DNA from 2 places in the Pseudoduganella sp. jia 12 genome. Region 1 is predicted to be linked to the other one. Evidence: predicted binding sites of a transcription regulator. Region 1 holds the regulator's gene; the other holds the start of a gene.

Region 1 (7,677 bases):
GGCGGCCGTCGCCTGCCACGTCGAGCGTGGCGCCGGCATGCTCGAGGATGCCGCGCGCCACGGCCTGGTTCAGCGGATTGTCTTCGACCAGCAGGAAATGCACGCCTTGCAGCCGGCCCGCATGGCCGGCGGCGGCGGGTACCAGTTCGCTGCCGCCCACCTTCACCACCAGGGCCTGGTGCAGCGCGTCGAACAGCGTGGAACTGGTGATCGGCTTGACCAGCACCGCATCGGCTTCGGCGCCCTTCGAGATCTCTTCGAGCCGTTCGCGCGCGAACGCATTGAGCATCACCACGATCGGTTGCCGGTGGCCCGCCGCCTCGCGGCGGATCGCCGCGGCCGGCGCATAGCCGTCCGGGCCGGACATGTGCCAGTCGGCCAGCACCACGTCGTACGGCCGGCCGGTGCGCAGGCGGAACGAGAACATCGCCAGCGCGGCGCTGCCGGAATCGACGAGCTCCGCTTCCCAGCCCCAGGCGCGGATCAGCCGGCCGATCAGGTCGCGACTGGTGGCGTTGTCGTCCGCCACCAGCACGGCAAGGTGGCCGGCGGCCGGCTTGCGCGGCGCTTCCACCCCGGGCAGCACGCCGAACGGCAGCGTGAACCAGAAGCGGCTTCCCTTGCCCGGTTCGCTTTCAACCTGGATCTCGCCGCCCATCAGCTCGATCAGCCGGCGCGTGATCGCCAGCCCCAGGCCGGTGCCGCCGAAGCGCCGGGTGATGCTCTCATCGGCCTGCGTGAAGGCCTGGAACAGGTGCGACAGCTGTTCCGGGTTCATGCCCATGCCGGTGTCGCGCACGTCGAAGCGCAGGCGCGCCGTGGTGTTGTCCTGGTCGGCGACCTTGACCTCGACGACGACCTCGCCCTGCGCGGTGAACTTGATCGCGTTGCCGGCCAGGTTCACCAGCACCTGCTGCAGCCGCAGCGCATCGCCGTGCAGCAGCCGGGGGACGTCGGCATCGACGACGATGGCCAGTTCCAGTTCCTTGTCGCCCGCATTCATCGTCATCGTCGTGGCCAGGGTGCTCATCGATTCGTCCAGGTCGAATTCGACCGGCGACAGCTCCATGCGCTGCGCTTCGATCTTGGAGAAATCCAGCACGTCGTTCAGGATGCCCAGCAGCGAATCGCCGGCGGTGCGGATCATGTGCAGGTACTTGCGCTGCTGCGGCGAAAGGTCGGTGTTCTGCAGCAGTTGCGCCATGCCCAGCACGGCGTTCATCGGCGTGCGGATTTCATGGCTCATGTTGGCCACGAAGTCGCTCTTGGCCCGGTTCGCCGCCTCGGCCCGGTCGCGCGCCCGTTCCAGCTCGGCGGCGCGCGTCTCCAGCTCGTCCATCAGCTCGCGCGCATGGTCGTCGGCCGCCTCGCGTTCGCGCATCAGGTCGTTGAACGCGCCGGTCAGCTCGCCGATCTCGTCGCGCGAGGCGACCGGCAGCGGCGTGAAGTGCCGCGGGTCGCCGCGCAGGGCGCCGATCGCGTCGCGCAGGCGCATCAGCGGCGACATCATCCGCAACATGATCCAGGTGATGACGCCCGCGGTGACGAGCGAGGCCAGCGTGCCCCACAGCGCCAGCCGTGACAGCAGGTCTTCGAACGGTTCGGAGGCTTCTTCGGCGGGCAGGATAGCGATCAGGACCCAGGGCACCGTCTTCAGCCGCTTGTAGCTGAGCAGCGCGCGCACGCCATAGCCATCGGTGCTGATCGTGGTGCCCTCGAACCCTTCGCGGATCGCCCGTAACGTCGATGGAAAACCGCGTGGGTCGCGCTGCTGCATCAGGCGGGCGGGGTCACGGTGCACCACGTAGATCGACGGCTCATAGCCGGTGACGATGTAGTAATGGCCGGTGCGGCCCACCTTGGCCGATCGAAGGTGGCCCAGCAGGTTGTCCTTGTACAGCCGCAGCACGCCGATCAGCACGCAGGCCACATCGCCCTCTTCGCTGAGCACGGGCGCGACGATCTGCACGACGGGTTGCCCGACCGACTTGCCGATGACCGGTTCGGCGATCAGCGGCGCCTTTTCCCGCATCACGCGCTGGAAGTAGGCGCGGTCCGCCACGCTGATGCCGGGGCGGCCCGGCAGCGCCGGCACATCCGCCACGATGACGCCAGCAGGGCTGACGACGAGGATATCGTCGAACAGGCGCAGCACGGCGCGGTAGTCGTAGTGGGCGCGCAGGGCGGGCGGGTCGCTGCAGATCTCGCGCGGCTGCCAGCGCGCCGATTCGGCAACGATGTCGCGCAGCAGCGCCATTCGTTCATCGAGTTCCAGCGCGGTACGGGCGATCAGCGCGTCCTGCTGGGCAAACAGCACGCGCGAAAAATCCTCCTGCATGCGCTGGGCCTGCAGAAAGGTGACCAGCGCGATCATCACGATGGACGTGATGGTCGTCGCCAGCGCGACTTTCGCCTTGATACCAAGCGGATGCATGTCTCCTCCCGCCATCTTGTCGGGCCACTATGCGCCGCCGCATGACTTGCACACTGTGCGGAAGGGCACGCTGCATGCAAGTTTCCCGCCGTCGTGTTGGCAAGTGGTATCCAGTACACTGGAGGCCACCGTAACCGGACCATGACCATGATGCACGAGCTTCCCTCCCTCACCCTGCCCGGCGCAACGATCGACATCCTGAAGGCGCGCTGCGCCACCTGCAGCATGCACCAGCTGTGCCTGCCGATGGGGCTGGAGATGGGCGATATGGACAAGCTCGACGAGATCATCGGCCGGCGCCGCAGGCTGCAGAAGGGCGAGAACCTGTTTCGCATCGGCGACCCGTTTACGCGCCTGTACGCGATCCGGCTCGGCCATTTCAAGACCTACCAGATCAACGCCAACGGCGAAGAACAGGTGACTGGGTTCCAGATGGGGGGAGAATTGCTGGGCATGGACGCGATCAGTACCGACCGCCACTATTGCAGCGCGCAGGCGCTCGAAGACAGCGAAGTGTGCGAAATCCCGTTCGCCAGCCTGGAACAGCTGCTGATCGACATGCCGACCCTGCTGCGCCACTTCCACCGCATGATGAGCCAGGAAATCACGCGCGAGCAAAGCGTGATGCTATTGCTGGGCAATATGCAGGCCACGCAGCGCTTCGCCGCCTTCCTCGTCAACCTGGCTTCGCGTTACGAAGCGCGCGGCTATTCGGGCACCGCGTTCCAGCTGCGCATGTCGCGCGAGGATATCGGCAACTACCTGGGCCTCACGATCGAGAGCATCAGCCGGCTGCTGAACAAATTCAAGAAGCTGGGCTTGCTGAAGGTGGCGAACCGCGAAATCGAGGTGCTCGACCTGGCGCGGCTGAAAGCCATCACGGCGGGCACCGAAACCTGCGCCTGACTGCCCACTGTCTGCCAGGGTCCAGGAAATATTCCAGAAAAACCGGTGTCTGTCACCGGTTTTGCCGTGCCGCCAGCGAGGCTGCCCGTTGCGCTGGCCATAGCCATTGGCCCTCCAGGCGCCACGTGCGCTTTTCGTCCTCCACCAGCACGGTCCAGCGGCTGCGCTCGAGCAGCGGCAGCGGCACGGCGAAGTCGCCATCGCGATCGGGGCGCACCAGCAGCCGCAAGTCCTTTTCCGGTTGCGTGGCGTGGGCCAGGTGCACCTGCAGGGCGCCTTGCAACGGCACGGCCGCGGACAGGCGGCCCTGCAGCACGCCGTGCGCGGGATCGTAGCGCAGCGCGACGGCGGCACCCAGCGCGGCGGCGGCGCGGTCGCGCCGCAAGTCCTGGTTGATCGCCTTGCCGCGCTTGTAGTAATCGCCGACCACCAGCGCATCCGGCTGCGCGAAGGCCAGCCAGGCCGTGCCGAAGCCGGCGACCAGCACGGCGGCCGGACCGGCCATCAGCAGCCAGGGCCACCGTTCGCGGTACCACGGCGTGGCGGAAATCGTCTGCATGCCTGTCTCCTTCAGCGCGGCACGATGAATACCGCGCGCTCTTCGACGGCGAGGTGCGCGTCGCCCTGCGCCGCCAGCGTGAATGTGATGTCGTTGGATCCAGCCTGGCCAGCGCCATGCGGTGCCTGCACCCGCACCGGCACGGCACGTGTTTCGGTGGCGGCCAGCGCAACGACGTCGCCGCTGGCCAGCACCAGGCCGGGCAGGCCGGCGACCGCGATGCGGTAGCGGTGCGGCTGTTCGGACGTGTTCATCACCTGCAGCCGGTACACGTTCTCGATCGCACCGCCGTCGACTTCGCGGCCCATCGAGCCGCGGTCGCGGATCACGTCCACCTTGAGGGGGATTCGCGTGGACAGTGCGAAGCCGGTGGCGAAGCACGCCACCAGCAGCGCGGCGCAGTAGGCCAGCACCCGCGGACGCAATGCGCGTTGCCGGATCCGCGCCGCCGGCAGGTTCGAGGTCATCGCGCGGTCCGTGCTGTAGCGTATGAGGCCGCGCGGCTGGCCGGTCCGGTCCATCACGCCGTCGCAGGCATCCACGCAGGCAGCGCAGCCGATGCATTCGTATTGCAGGCCGTCGCGGATGTCGATGCCGGTCGGGCACACCTGCACGCACATCGTGCAGTCGATGCAGGCTCCGTTCGTGGACTTTTTTCCACGCGGTTCGCCGCGCCGCGTGTCGTATGTGATGACCAGTGTATCGCGATCGAACATCGCGCTCTGGAAACGGGCGTAGGGGCACATGTACTTGCACACCTGTTCGCGAAGCCAGCCGGCGTTGCCGTACGTGGCGAAGCCGTAGAACAGCACCCAGAACCATTCCCACGGCCCGAGCGACAGCGTGGCCACGCCGGTGCCCAGTTCGCGCACCGGCGTGAAGTAGCCGACAAAAGTAAAACCCGTCCACAGCGCCACGGCACCCCAGGCGAGATGCTTGGCGGTGCGCTTGCCGGATTTGCGCAGCGACGGACCTTGCCGGTCCAGTGCGATGCGCGCCGCGCGCGATCCCTCGATCCTGCGTTCGATCCACAGGAAGACCGACGTGTACACCGTTTGCGGGCAGGCGAAGCCGCACCACACGCGGCCCGCCACGGCCGTCACGAGGAACAGCCCCCATGCGCAGATGACCAGCAGCGCGGCCAGGTAGATGAAATCCTGCGGCCACAGCACCAGGCCGAACAGGTAGAACTTGCGCGTGCCCAGGTCGAACAGCACGGCCTGGCGGCCGTTCCACGTGAGCCATGGCGTGGCGTAGTAGGCCAGCTGCGTAAGCCACACGCATAGCCAGCGCAGGCGCGCGTAGCGTCCGTCCGTTTCGCGCGGATGGATCGGCTGGCGCTTCTCGTACATGCGGATGACCTGTTCGGGGGGCGGAGCGTTCATGCCTTACTCCGCCGGATTGGACAGGCCCCACACGTAGGCGGCCAGCACATGCGCCTTGCCTTCGCCGAGGAAGTCGCCGAACGCCGGCATCGTGTTGTCGCGGCCCTCGCGGATGGTGTCCATGATCGCCTCGGCGCTGCCGCCGTACAGCCACGTCTTGTCCGCCAGGTTCGGCGCGCCGAGCGCCTGGTTGCCGGTGCCGCCGGCGCCATGGCAGGCCAAGCAGGCGGTGAACTTGCTCTTGCCGAAAACGCTCTTGATCGGATCGGCCACGGGGCTGCCGGAAAGGCTCAGCACATAGTGGGCCACGTTCTCGATGTCCTTGTCGGACCCCAGCGCCGCGCCCATCGGCGGCATCACGCCATGCCGGCCGTTCATGATCGTCTGCCTGATCGCCTCCGGCGTGCCGCCGTGCAGCCAGTCACTGTCCGTCAGGTTCGGATAGCCCTTGTTGCCGCGCGCATCCGAGCCGTGGCACTGGGCGCAATACGTGAGAAACAGCCGTTCGCCCATCGCGCGCGCCTGCGGATCGGCGGCCACCGCCTTCACATCCTGCCGGCGGTACCGGTCGAACAGCGGGCCGTAGGCATCGTTCGCCTTTGCCAGTTCGGCCTTGTACTGGCTGGACGATTGCCATCCCAACTTGCCGGCATACGTGCCCAGGCCCGGATACAGGAACAGGTAGGCGGCGGCGAACACGATCGTGATGTAGAACAGCCACATCCACCAGCGGGGCATGGGCGTGTTCAGCTCCGTCAGGTCGTCGTCCCATACGTGCCCGGTGGTTTCCACCTTGCCGGCGGGCGCCTTGAACGTGGATTGGGTGTACAGCAGCACGCCGCAGCCCAGGATGCCCAGCACCGTCAGCACGGCGATGTACAGGTTCCAGAAATCGCTGGTGAAATCAGCCATCGTGCTTCTCCTCGTCGGCAAAGGGCAGTTGCGCCGCCTGCGCGAAGTCGCGCTGCTTGCGCGCGGACCACGCCCACACGCAGATGCCGGCGAAGGTGACGAACGACACCACCGTCATCACGCTGCTCGCCCCGTCGAAAATGTGTTCGATGTTCATGGTTCAGTTCCTCGACTTGATCAGGGTGCCCAGCCCCTGCAGGTAGGCGACCAGCGCGTCTTCTTCCGTCTTGTCGGCCAGCGTGGCCGGGGCGGCGGCGATTTCGGCATCGGTATAGCCGTCGCCGAGGCGCTGCAATGCGCGCAGCCTTGGCACGATGTCCCGCGGCGCCAGCTTCGTCTGCGCCAGCCACGGATACCCGGGCATGTTCGACTCGGGCACCACGTCGCGCGGGTTGCGCAGGTGCGTGCGGTGCCATTCGTCGCTGTAGCGGGCACCTACGCGGGCCAGGTCCGGGCCGGTGCGCTTCGAGCCCCACTGGAACGGGCGGTCGAACACGAACTCGCCGGCCACCGAGTAGTGGCCATAGCGTTCGGTCTCTGCGCGGAACGGGCGCACCATCTGCGAATGGCAGGCGTAGCAGCCTTCGCGCACATAGATGTCGCGGCCCGCGAGGCGCAGCGGCGAATAGCGCTCCAGTCCGGCCACGGGTTCCGTCGTCGAGCGCTGGAAGAACAGCGGCACGATCTCCACGGCGCCGCCCACCGATACCACCAGCGTGACCAGCGCGATCAGCAGCCAGGGGTTTTTCTCGATCCATTCGTGCGAGAAATTGCGGAACAGTTTCATGGTGTCCTCACGCGGCTTCGAGTTGCGGGATGGCGGCCACCGGCACGTCGCGGCCGCGCAGGGTCATCCAGGTGTTGTATGCCATGATCGCCATGCCGGCCAGGTACAGCGTGCCGCCGGCGAAGCGCACCACGTAATACGGGTAGGTGGCCTTCACGCTCTCGACGAAGGTGTAGGTGAGCGTGCCGTCGGGGTTCACGGCGCGCCACATCAGGCCCTGCATCACGCCGGCGATCCACATCGCGGCGATGTACAGCACCACGCCGACGGTGGCGACCCAGAAGTGCAGGTCCACCAGCTGCGTGCTGTACATGTTCGTGCGGCCGGCAAGGCGCGGCAGCAGGTAGTAGATGGAGCCCATCGTGATGAAGCCCACCCAGCCGAGCGCGCCGCCGTGCACGTGGGCGATGCCCCAGTCGGTGTAGTGGGACAGCGCGTTGATGGTCTTGATGGACATCATCGGGCCTTCGAACGTGGCCATGCCATAGAACGACAGCGACACGATCATGAACTTCAGGATCGGATCCGTGCGCAGCTTGTGCCATGCGCCGGACAGCGTCATGATCCCGTTGATCATGCCGCCCCACGATGGCGCCAGCAGGATCAGCGAGAACACCATGCCGAGCGACTGCGTCCAGTCGGGCAGGGCGGTGTAGTGCAGATGGTGCGGGCCGGCCCACATGTAGGTGAAGAT
Region 2 (7,677 bases), on a different contig from region 1:
CGGTGTCAGGCCGATGCAGATCTTGCCGTCGATGATGGCGATGGTGGCCGGCACGGCGCCGCCGTCGCGGATGATCTGCTCGACTTCGCGCGCGGTCTGCACGTTCTGCGGATACGGCATGCCATGCGAGATGATCGTCGATTCGAGTGCTACGACCGGCTTGCCGGACGCGCGCGCATTCGCCACTTCGGGCGAGAGGGAGAGAAACTGGTGCATGGTCATTCCTGTTCGTTGATCAACATTATTCGGTGTGAGGAGCGCTGAACAGCTCGGCCGTCAGCGCAGGGGAGACGGTGTGCGGGCTTTGTACGGTCAGCGCGGCGGCGCGCAAGCCCCGGTCGCATGCCACGGCAAGGTCGTCCTCGCCCTGGGCGAGTGTCCAGCAAACGGCCGCCGAGAAGGCGTCGCCCGCGCCGGTCACGTCGACGACGTCCACCTCGTGCGCCGGCAGCCATTGCAGGTCGTCCACCGCCTTGGCGACCGCCTTGCTGCCTGCCATGTGACCGCACGTGTGGTACACACCGGCAGCGCCGCAGGTGACGATCACGTCCCGCGCGCCGTCGGCCTGCACGGCGCGGCACGCGTCGCGCACCGATGCTTCCGTGGGCAGCGGGCGGCCGACGCGGGCTTCCAGCTCGCCGCGGTTCAGGATCAGCAGGCGCAGGCCGGACAGGTCGCGCGGCAGCCGCGTCATCTTCGGCTGCGACACGGCCACGATGGCGAGCGGGATGCCGTCCCTGCGCGCTTCGGCCAGCAGCAGGGCCACGGTATCGTGCGGCAGGTTCAGGTCCGCGATCACCAGCGCCGCCGCGTTGCGCTGCGCCTGGCGGCTGGCGACGAAAGCGGGCGTCATCTGTTCGTACAGCGCCATGTCGGCCAGCGCCACGGCCATTTCGCCGTGCACGTCCAGCACGGCCGTATAGGTGCCGGTGGCCGCACCCGGCAATACCGGCGTGGCCGTCATGTCGATGCCGCAGTGCTGCGCGTGCGCCCGCAAAGCCTGGCCCGCGCTATCCTCGCCCAACGCTGTCAGCAGCGCACAGGGCGTGTCGAGGCGGACCAGGTTTTCCGCGATGTTGCGGGCCACGCCGCCAAAGGTTTCAGCAGCCGTGGCGGGATTCGATGTGCCCAATTGCAGCGGTTCGATGGTGCGCAGCTTGCGATCGAGGTTGGCGGCGCCGATGCACAGCACGGAGCGCTCCTGCGGCAGCACATAGGCGCGGCCCACCAGGCGGCGCTCGCGGATCAGGCTTGCCACGTGCCCCGCAACGGCGGAACGCGACAGGCCGAGTGCTTGCGCCATCTCCTGCTGGGAAATGAACGGGTTGGCACGAATCAGGCCGTAGAGTTGTTCTTTCTTGCTCATTTTCCAGGACAGGGGAAGAATTCAAACATTTGTCGAACATCGTAAACAGATGTTTGTTTGCTGTCAAACCGCTATAATAGTCGTCAATTTATATGTAGTTGATATAAATGACAAAGAAATTCGGTATTTGTCATACCAATCACGGATGATGCATAGTGTCGCCTGCCTCGGCCCGCCAATCATCACCGGCAGCGCCCAACCAGAACCTAGCGAGAACTCCATGTCGAACAACTCCCCCTTCCAGGCCGCCGCGATCGTACGTTCCCGTGCGCCGGCCGGCTTTGCGCCGCGCGCCGCGCTGATCCTCGGCTCCGGTCTCGGCGTGCTGGCCGACCAGATGACGGATACCGTGGCGATCGGATTCGACGAACTGCCGGGCTTCCCGATCAGCACCGTACATGGCCACGCGGGCCAGATGGTGCTGGGGAACCTGGCCGGCGTGCCGGTCATTTGCCTGAAGGGCCGTGGCCACTTCTACGAAGGCTATGGCCTGGCCGTGATGACGAGCGCGATCCGCACGCTGAAGCTGCTGGGCTGCGAATTCGTGTTCGTCACCAACGCGGCCGGTTCGCTGCGCGCGGAAGTCGATGCCGGCTCGCTGGTGGCGTTGAACGACCACATCAACCTGCTGCCGGGTTCGCCGATGATCGGCCCGAACGACGAGCGCTTCGGACCGCGCTTCTTCAGCATGGCCAATGCCTACGACGCCGACCTGCGCAAGCAGCTGCAGGACACCGCGGCCGAACAGCAGATCACGCTGCACGAAGGCGTGTACCTGTCGTGCTCCGGCCCGAGCTTCGAAACGCCGGCCGAGATCCGCGCCTTCTCGCGCCTGGGCGCGGATGTCGTCGGCATGTCGGTGGTGCCGGAGGTGGTGCCGGCCCGTCACTGCGGCCTGAAGGTGGTCGGCGTATCCGTCGTCACCAACCTGGCCGAAGGCCTGTCGCCGTTCCCGCTGTCCCATGAACAGACGCTGAAATACGCGGCCGTGGGCGCCGAAAGCCTGGTGAAACTGATCCACGCTTTCTTCGCGAACCTCGCGAAAGCTTAATGAATGAAGGGCGGCCTTGGCCGCCCTTGAACTTTTTACACCGGATAAATCATGTCACGCGCATTCATCCTCCTGCTCGATTCCTTCGGCCTCGGCGCTACGCCGGATGCCGACAAATATGGCGACGCCGCCACCAACACCTTCGGCCACATCGCCAAATGGGCCGCGGAACAGGGCAAGCCCATGTCCCTTCCCGCGCTGGAGCAGCTGGGCCTCGCGGCCGCCGCGCATACCGCCTGCGGCACGTGGGCACCCGGCTTCGACCGGCGCGAAGGCTTCACGGCCGCCTACGGCGCCGCGCGCGAACAGTCGACAGGCAAGGATACGCAGAGCGGCCATTGGGAAATCGCCGGCGTGCCGGTGCTGTTCGACTGGGGCTATTTCCCGAAGACGGTACCGTCGTTCCCCAAGGAGCTGACCGACCGGCTGCAGGAACTGACGGGCGTGCCGGGTTTCCTCGGCAACTGCCATGCCTCCGGTACCACGATCCTCACCGAACTGGGCGACGAGCACGTGGCCACCGGCAAGCCGATCCTGTACACGTCCGCCGACTCGGTGCTGCAGATCGCCGCCCACGAGGAAAGCTTCGGGCTCGAGCGCCTGTACGACATGTGCAGGATAGCTTACGAGCTAGTGAAGCCCTACAACATCGGTCGCGTGATCGCGCGCCCGTTCCTGGGCAGCGACGGCAACTACAAGCGCACCGCCAACCGCCACGACTACGCGGTGCCGCCAACCGGCCCCACGCTGCTGGACCACGTGAAGGATGCGGGCGGCGAGGTGATCGCGCTGGGCAAGATCAGCGACATCTACGCGGGGCAGGGCGTTTCGCGCGTGGTGAAGGGCCCGGACAACATGGCGCTGTTCGACCGCCTGCTCGAAGTGGAAGAGCAGGCCGGCGACAAGTCGCTGACGTTCGTGAACTTCGTGGACTTCGACATGCATTTCGGCCATCGCCGCGACGTGCAGGGTTACTCGCAGGCGCTGCACGAACTGGATGCGCGCCTGCCCGAGTTCATCGCCAGGCTGCGCGAAAACGACCTGGTCGTGATCACCGCCGACCATGGCTGCGACCCCACGTCGCCGGGTTCCGACCACACGCGCGAGCATATCCCGATGATCTTCTTCGGCCCGGGCGTGCAGGGCCGCGAGCTGGGCATCTCCGAAACGTTCTCCGACATCGGCCAGACCATCGCGCACCACCTCGGCGTGAAACCCCTTTCCAACGGAACCAACCTGTTATGAGCGACTCCTTGAACAGCCTGCAAGACTTCAAGCGCAACGAGGCCATGGGCCTCGACCTGGGCTGGCTGAACCACATCCACGTCAACAAGGCTGCTGCCGAGCGCCGCGCCGCTTCGCTGGCGAACCGCCGTACCGTGAAGAAGGAGTACCAGGCAGCCTGGCTGGTCAAGGCGATCGAGCTGATCGACCTGACCACCCTGTCCGGCGACGATACGCCGGGCCGCGTGGAGCGCCTGTGCATGAAGGCGCTGCGCCCGCTGCGCACGGACCTTGTCGAGGCGCTGGGCCTGCAGGAACGTAACCTCAAGACGGGGGCGGTCTGCGTGTACCACGAGATGATCCGCCATGCGGACAAGGTGCTGCAAGGCCGCCTTCCCATCGCCGCCGTGTCGACCGGCTTTCCGGCCGGCCTGACGAGCATGGAAACGAAGGTGCGCGAGATCGAACTGTCGGTGGCCGACGGTGCGCAGGAAATCGACATCGTCATCACCCGCCAGCACGTGCTGACGGGGAACTGGCAGGCGCTGTACGACGAGATGGTGGCTTACCGCCAGGCTTGCGGCGAAGCGCACGTGAAGGCGATCCTCGCCACGGGCGACCTGGTCACGCTGGAAAACGTGGCGAAGGCTTCGTGGGTGTGCATGATGGCCGGCGCGGACTTCATCAAGACGTCCACCGGCAAAGAGGGCGTGAACGCCACGATCCCCGTGTCGCTGGTGATGGTGCGGGCGATCCGCGAATACCACGAGCGTACCGGTTTCAAGGTCGGCTACAAGCCGGCCGGCGGCGTGTCGACCGCCAAGGCCGCGCTGCAATACATGACGGTCATGAAGGAGGAACTGGGCAACGAGTGGCTGGAGCCGCACCTGTTCCGCATCGGCGCATCGAGCCTGCTGACCGACATCGAGCGCCAGCTGGAACACTACGTGACCGGCAATTACTCCGCTGTCCACCGCCACGCGCAACCTTGAAACGCATCCTAAGACTATGCCTACTATCAACGAGATCCTGAACACCATGGAATACGGCCCCGCACCCGAGAGCCAGAAAGAAGCGCAGGCGTGGCTCGAGCAGCGTGGCCGCAAGTTCGGCCTGTTCATCGATAACCAGTGGTCGGAGGCGGGTGAGCTGTTCGCCTCCACCAATCCGGCCGACGGCACGCCGCTGGCCGAGCTGACGCAGGCCACGGCGGACGACGTGGACCGCGCCGTGCAGGCCGCGCGCCGCGCGCAACCGGCATGGGCCGCGCTGGGTGGCCATGGCCGCGCGAAGATCCTGTACGCGATCGCGCGCCTGATGCAGAAGCATGCGCGCCTGTTCGCCGTGCTGGAAACGCTGGACAACGGCAAGACGATCCGCGAAACGCGCGATGCCGATTTGCCGCTGGTGGCGCGCCACTTCTATCACCACGCCGGCTGGGCGCAGCTGCTGGACGAGGAATTTCCGAACCACCGCCCGGTAGGCGTCGTGGGCCAGATCGTGCCGTGGAACTTCCCGCTGCTGATGCTGGCGTGGAAGATCGCACCGGCGCTGGCAGCCGGCAACACGGTCGTGTTCAAGCCGGCCGAGTTCACGCCACTGACCGCGCTGCTGTTCGCGGACATCTGCGTGCAGGCCGGCGTGCCGGCCGGTGTCGTCAACATCGTCACCGGCGACGGCCGCACGGGCGAAGCGATCGTCAGGCACGAAGGTATCGACAAGCTGGCGTTCACCGGCTCCACCGAAGTGGGGCGCCTGATCCGCGAGGCCACGGCCGGCAGCGGCAAGAAGCTGTCGCTGGAACTGGGCGGCAAGTCGCCGTACATCGTCTTCGAGGATGCCGACATCGACGCGGCCATCGAAGGCCTCGTCGATTCGATCTGGTTCAACCAGGGGCAGGTGTGCTGCGCCGGTTCGCGCCTGCTGGTGCAGGAATCCGTGGAAGAGCGCTTCCTGAAGAAGCTGAAAGCGCGCATGGACAACCTGCGCCTCGGTTCGCCGCTGGACAAGTCGATGGACATCGGCGCGCTGGTCGACCCGATCCAGCGCCAGCGCATCCACGGCCTGGTGGAAGCGGCACGTTCGGAAGGCTGCGAGATCTACCAGCCGTCCGCGTGCGAGATCCCGGCCGACGGCTCGTGGTTCCCGCCCACGCTGATCATGGGCGCATCGACATCCGCCGCCGTGGCGCAGGCCGAGATCTTCGGCCCCGTGCTGGTGGCGATGAGCTTCCGCACCCCGGCCGAAGCCGTGCAACTGGCGAACAACACCGTGTATGGCCTAGCTGCCTGCGTGTGGTCCGAGAACATCAGCCTGGCGCTGGACGTGGCACCCGCCATCAAGGCCGGCGTGGTGTGGATCAATACCGCGAACCAGTTCGATGCCGCATGCGGCTTCGGTGGCTACAAGGAATCGGGCTATGGCCGTGAAGGCGGCCGCGAGGGCTTGTATGAATACCTGGTGCCGGTGAGCGAGGATGCGCGGCCTGCCGCGCCTTTGGTGACGAAATCCGCGCCGTCGAAAACGGCAGCTTCCGCCGATCCTTTCGCCATCGACCGTACCGCGAAACTGTACATCGGCGGCAAGCAGGCACGCCCGGACGGCGCCTACAGCCGTGCGATTCACGGCGCGGACGGCAAGTTCCTCGGCGAAATCGGCGAGGGCAGCCGCAAGGACATCCGCAACGCCGTCGAAGCCGCGCACAAGGCTGCCGGCTGGACGAAGGCCACCGCGCACAACCGCGCGCAGGTGCTGTACTACATCGCCGAGAACCTGGCCGCCCGCGGCCGCGAATTCGCCGACCGTATCGCCGCGCAGACGGGTACCCGCGAGGCTGAAAAGGAAGTGCAGGCATCGATCGAGCGCCTGTTCTACTGGGCCGCGTGGGCCGACAAGTACGATGGCGCCGCGCACCAGCCGCCGATGCACGGCATCACCGTGGCGCTGAACGAAGCGATCGGCGTGATCGGCATCGTCTGCCCGAACGAGAACCCGCTGCTGGGCTTCATCTCGCTGGTGGCACCGGCCATCGCCGTGGGCAACCGCGTGGTGGCCGTGCCTTCCGAGGCCTATCCGCTGTCGGCCACCGACCTGTACCAGGTGTTCGACACGTCGGACCTGCCGGGCGGCGTGGTCAACATCGTCACCGGCAGCGCCGACGAACTGGCCCGCACGCTGGCCACGCACGCGGATATCGACGCGGTGTGGCGCCATGACGGCTCGGCGGAAGGCTGCGCCGAAGTGGAGCGGCTGTCCGCCGGCTCGCTGAAGCGCACGTGGACCGGCGGCGCGAAAGGGCGCGACTGGTTCAGCGTGCAGCAGGCAGCCGGGCGCACCGTGCTGCAGCACGTGACGCAGGTGAAGAATATCTGGATTCCTTACGGAGTCTGACTTGACTGCATGACGTCGCGAACGGCGCCGAAGTGACCGGTGTCTGACACCATCTCCGGAAGATTCACCCGGAAATGGTGTCAGACACCGGTTTTCCCTGGCGCTGGTGGCACAACCCCCGACACAGCACTCCCAAGGCTTGCGCTCCACGAGAGCGCAACTCAAAGAAAGAAAACACACCATGTACCTCCCCCAGGAAATCATCCGCAAGAAGCGCGACAAGGGCACCCTGACCGCCGACGAAATCAATTTCTTCGTCAAGGGCATCACCACCGGTGAAACGACCGAAGGCCAGATCGCCGCGCTGGCGATGGCCGTGTACTTCAACGACATGACGATGGACGAACGCGTTGCCTTCACGCTCGCCATGCGCGATTCCGGCGACGTGCTGGAATGGCAATCGCTGGACCTGCCCGGCCCCGTGATGGACAAGCACTCGACCGGCGGCGTGGGCGACCTCGTCTCGCTGCTGCTCGGGCCCATGATCGCCGCGTGCGGCGGCTTCGTGCCGATGATCTCGGGCCGCGGCCTGGGCCACACCGGCGGCACGCTGGACAAGTTCGACTCGATCCCCGGCTACACGACGGTGCCGGACAATGCACTGTTCCGCAAGGTCGTGAAGGAAGTCGGCGTGGCCATCATCGGC

Evidence for each region. Region 1 encodes FNR, which switches genes on or off when oxygen is low (the NO sensors DNR and NnrR bind a similar motif). Its sites were predicted from a motif close to TTGATNNNNATCAA; they were not measured.
Region 2: ACY65G_RS13385 (carbohydrate kinase) is a predicted target of FNR. The motif match lies at 1,465-1,478, and genes of this name have one in related genera.

What each region holds. Positions count from the first base shown of each region.
Region 1 is NZ_JBUXKP010000008.1:95,560-103,236, forward strand. Features, by position in the region: gene ACY65G_RS18630 (response regulator) at 1-2,434, opposite strand, end outside; gene fnr (fumarate/nitrate reduction transcriptional regulator Fnr) at 2,582-3,340, shown strand; gene ACY65G_RS18640 (FixH family protein) at 3,393-3,899, opposite strand; gene ccoG (cytochrome c oxidase accessory protein CcoG) at 3,911-5,284, opposite strand; gene ccoP (cytochrome-c oxidase, cbb3-type subunit III) at 5,288-6,196, opposite strand; gene ACY65G_RS18655 (cbb3-type cytochrome oxidase subunit 3) at 6,189-6,353, opposite strand; gene ccoO (cytochrome-c oxidase, cbb3-type subunit II) at 6,357-6,983, opposite strand; gene ccoN (cytochrome-c oxidase, cbb3-type subunit I) at 6,991-7,677, opposite strand, start outside.
Region 2 is NZ_JBUXKP010000005.1:273,082-280,758, forward strand. Features, by position in the region: gene ACY65G_RS13380 (pseudouridine-5'-phosphate glycosidase) at 1-216, opposite strand, end outside; gene ACY65G_RS13385 (carbohydrate kinase) at 242-1,366, opposite strand; gene xapA (xanthosine phosphorylase) at 1,587-2,417, shown strand; gene ACY65G_RS13395 (phosphopentomutase) at 2,469-3,662, shown strand; gene deoC (deoxyribose-phosphate aldolase) at 3,707-4,633, shown strand; gene ACY65G_RS13405 (aldehyde dehydrogenase family protein) at 4,650-7,031, shown strand; gene deoA (thymidine phosphorylase) at 7,213-7,677, shown strand, end outside.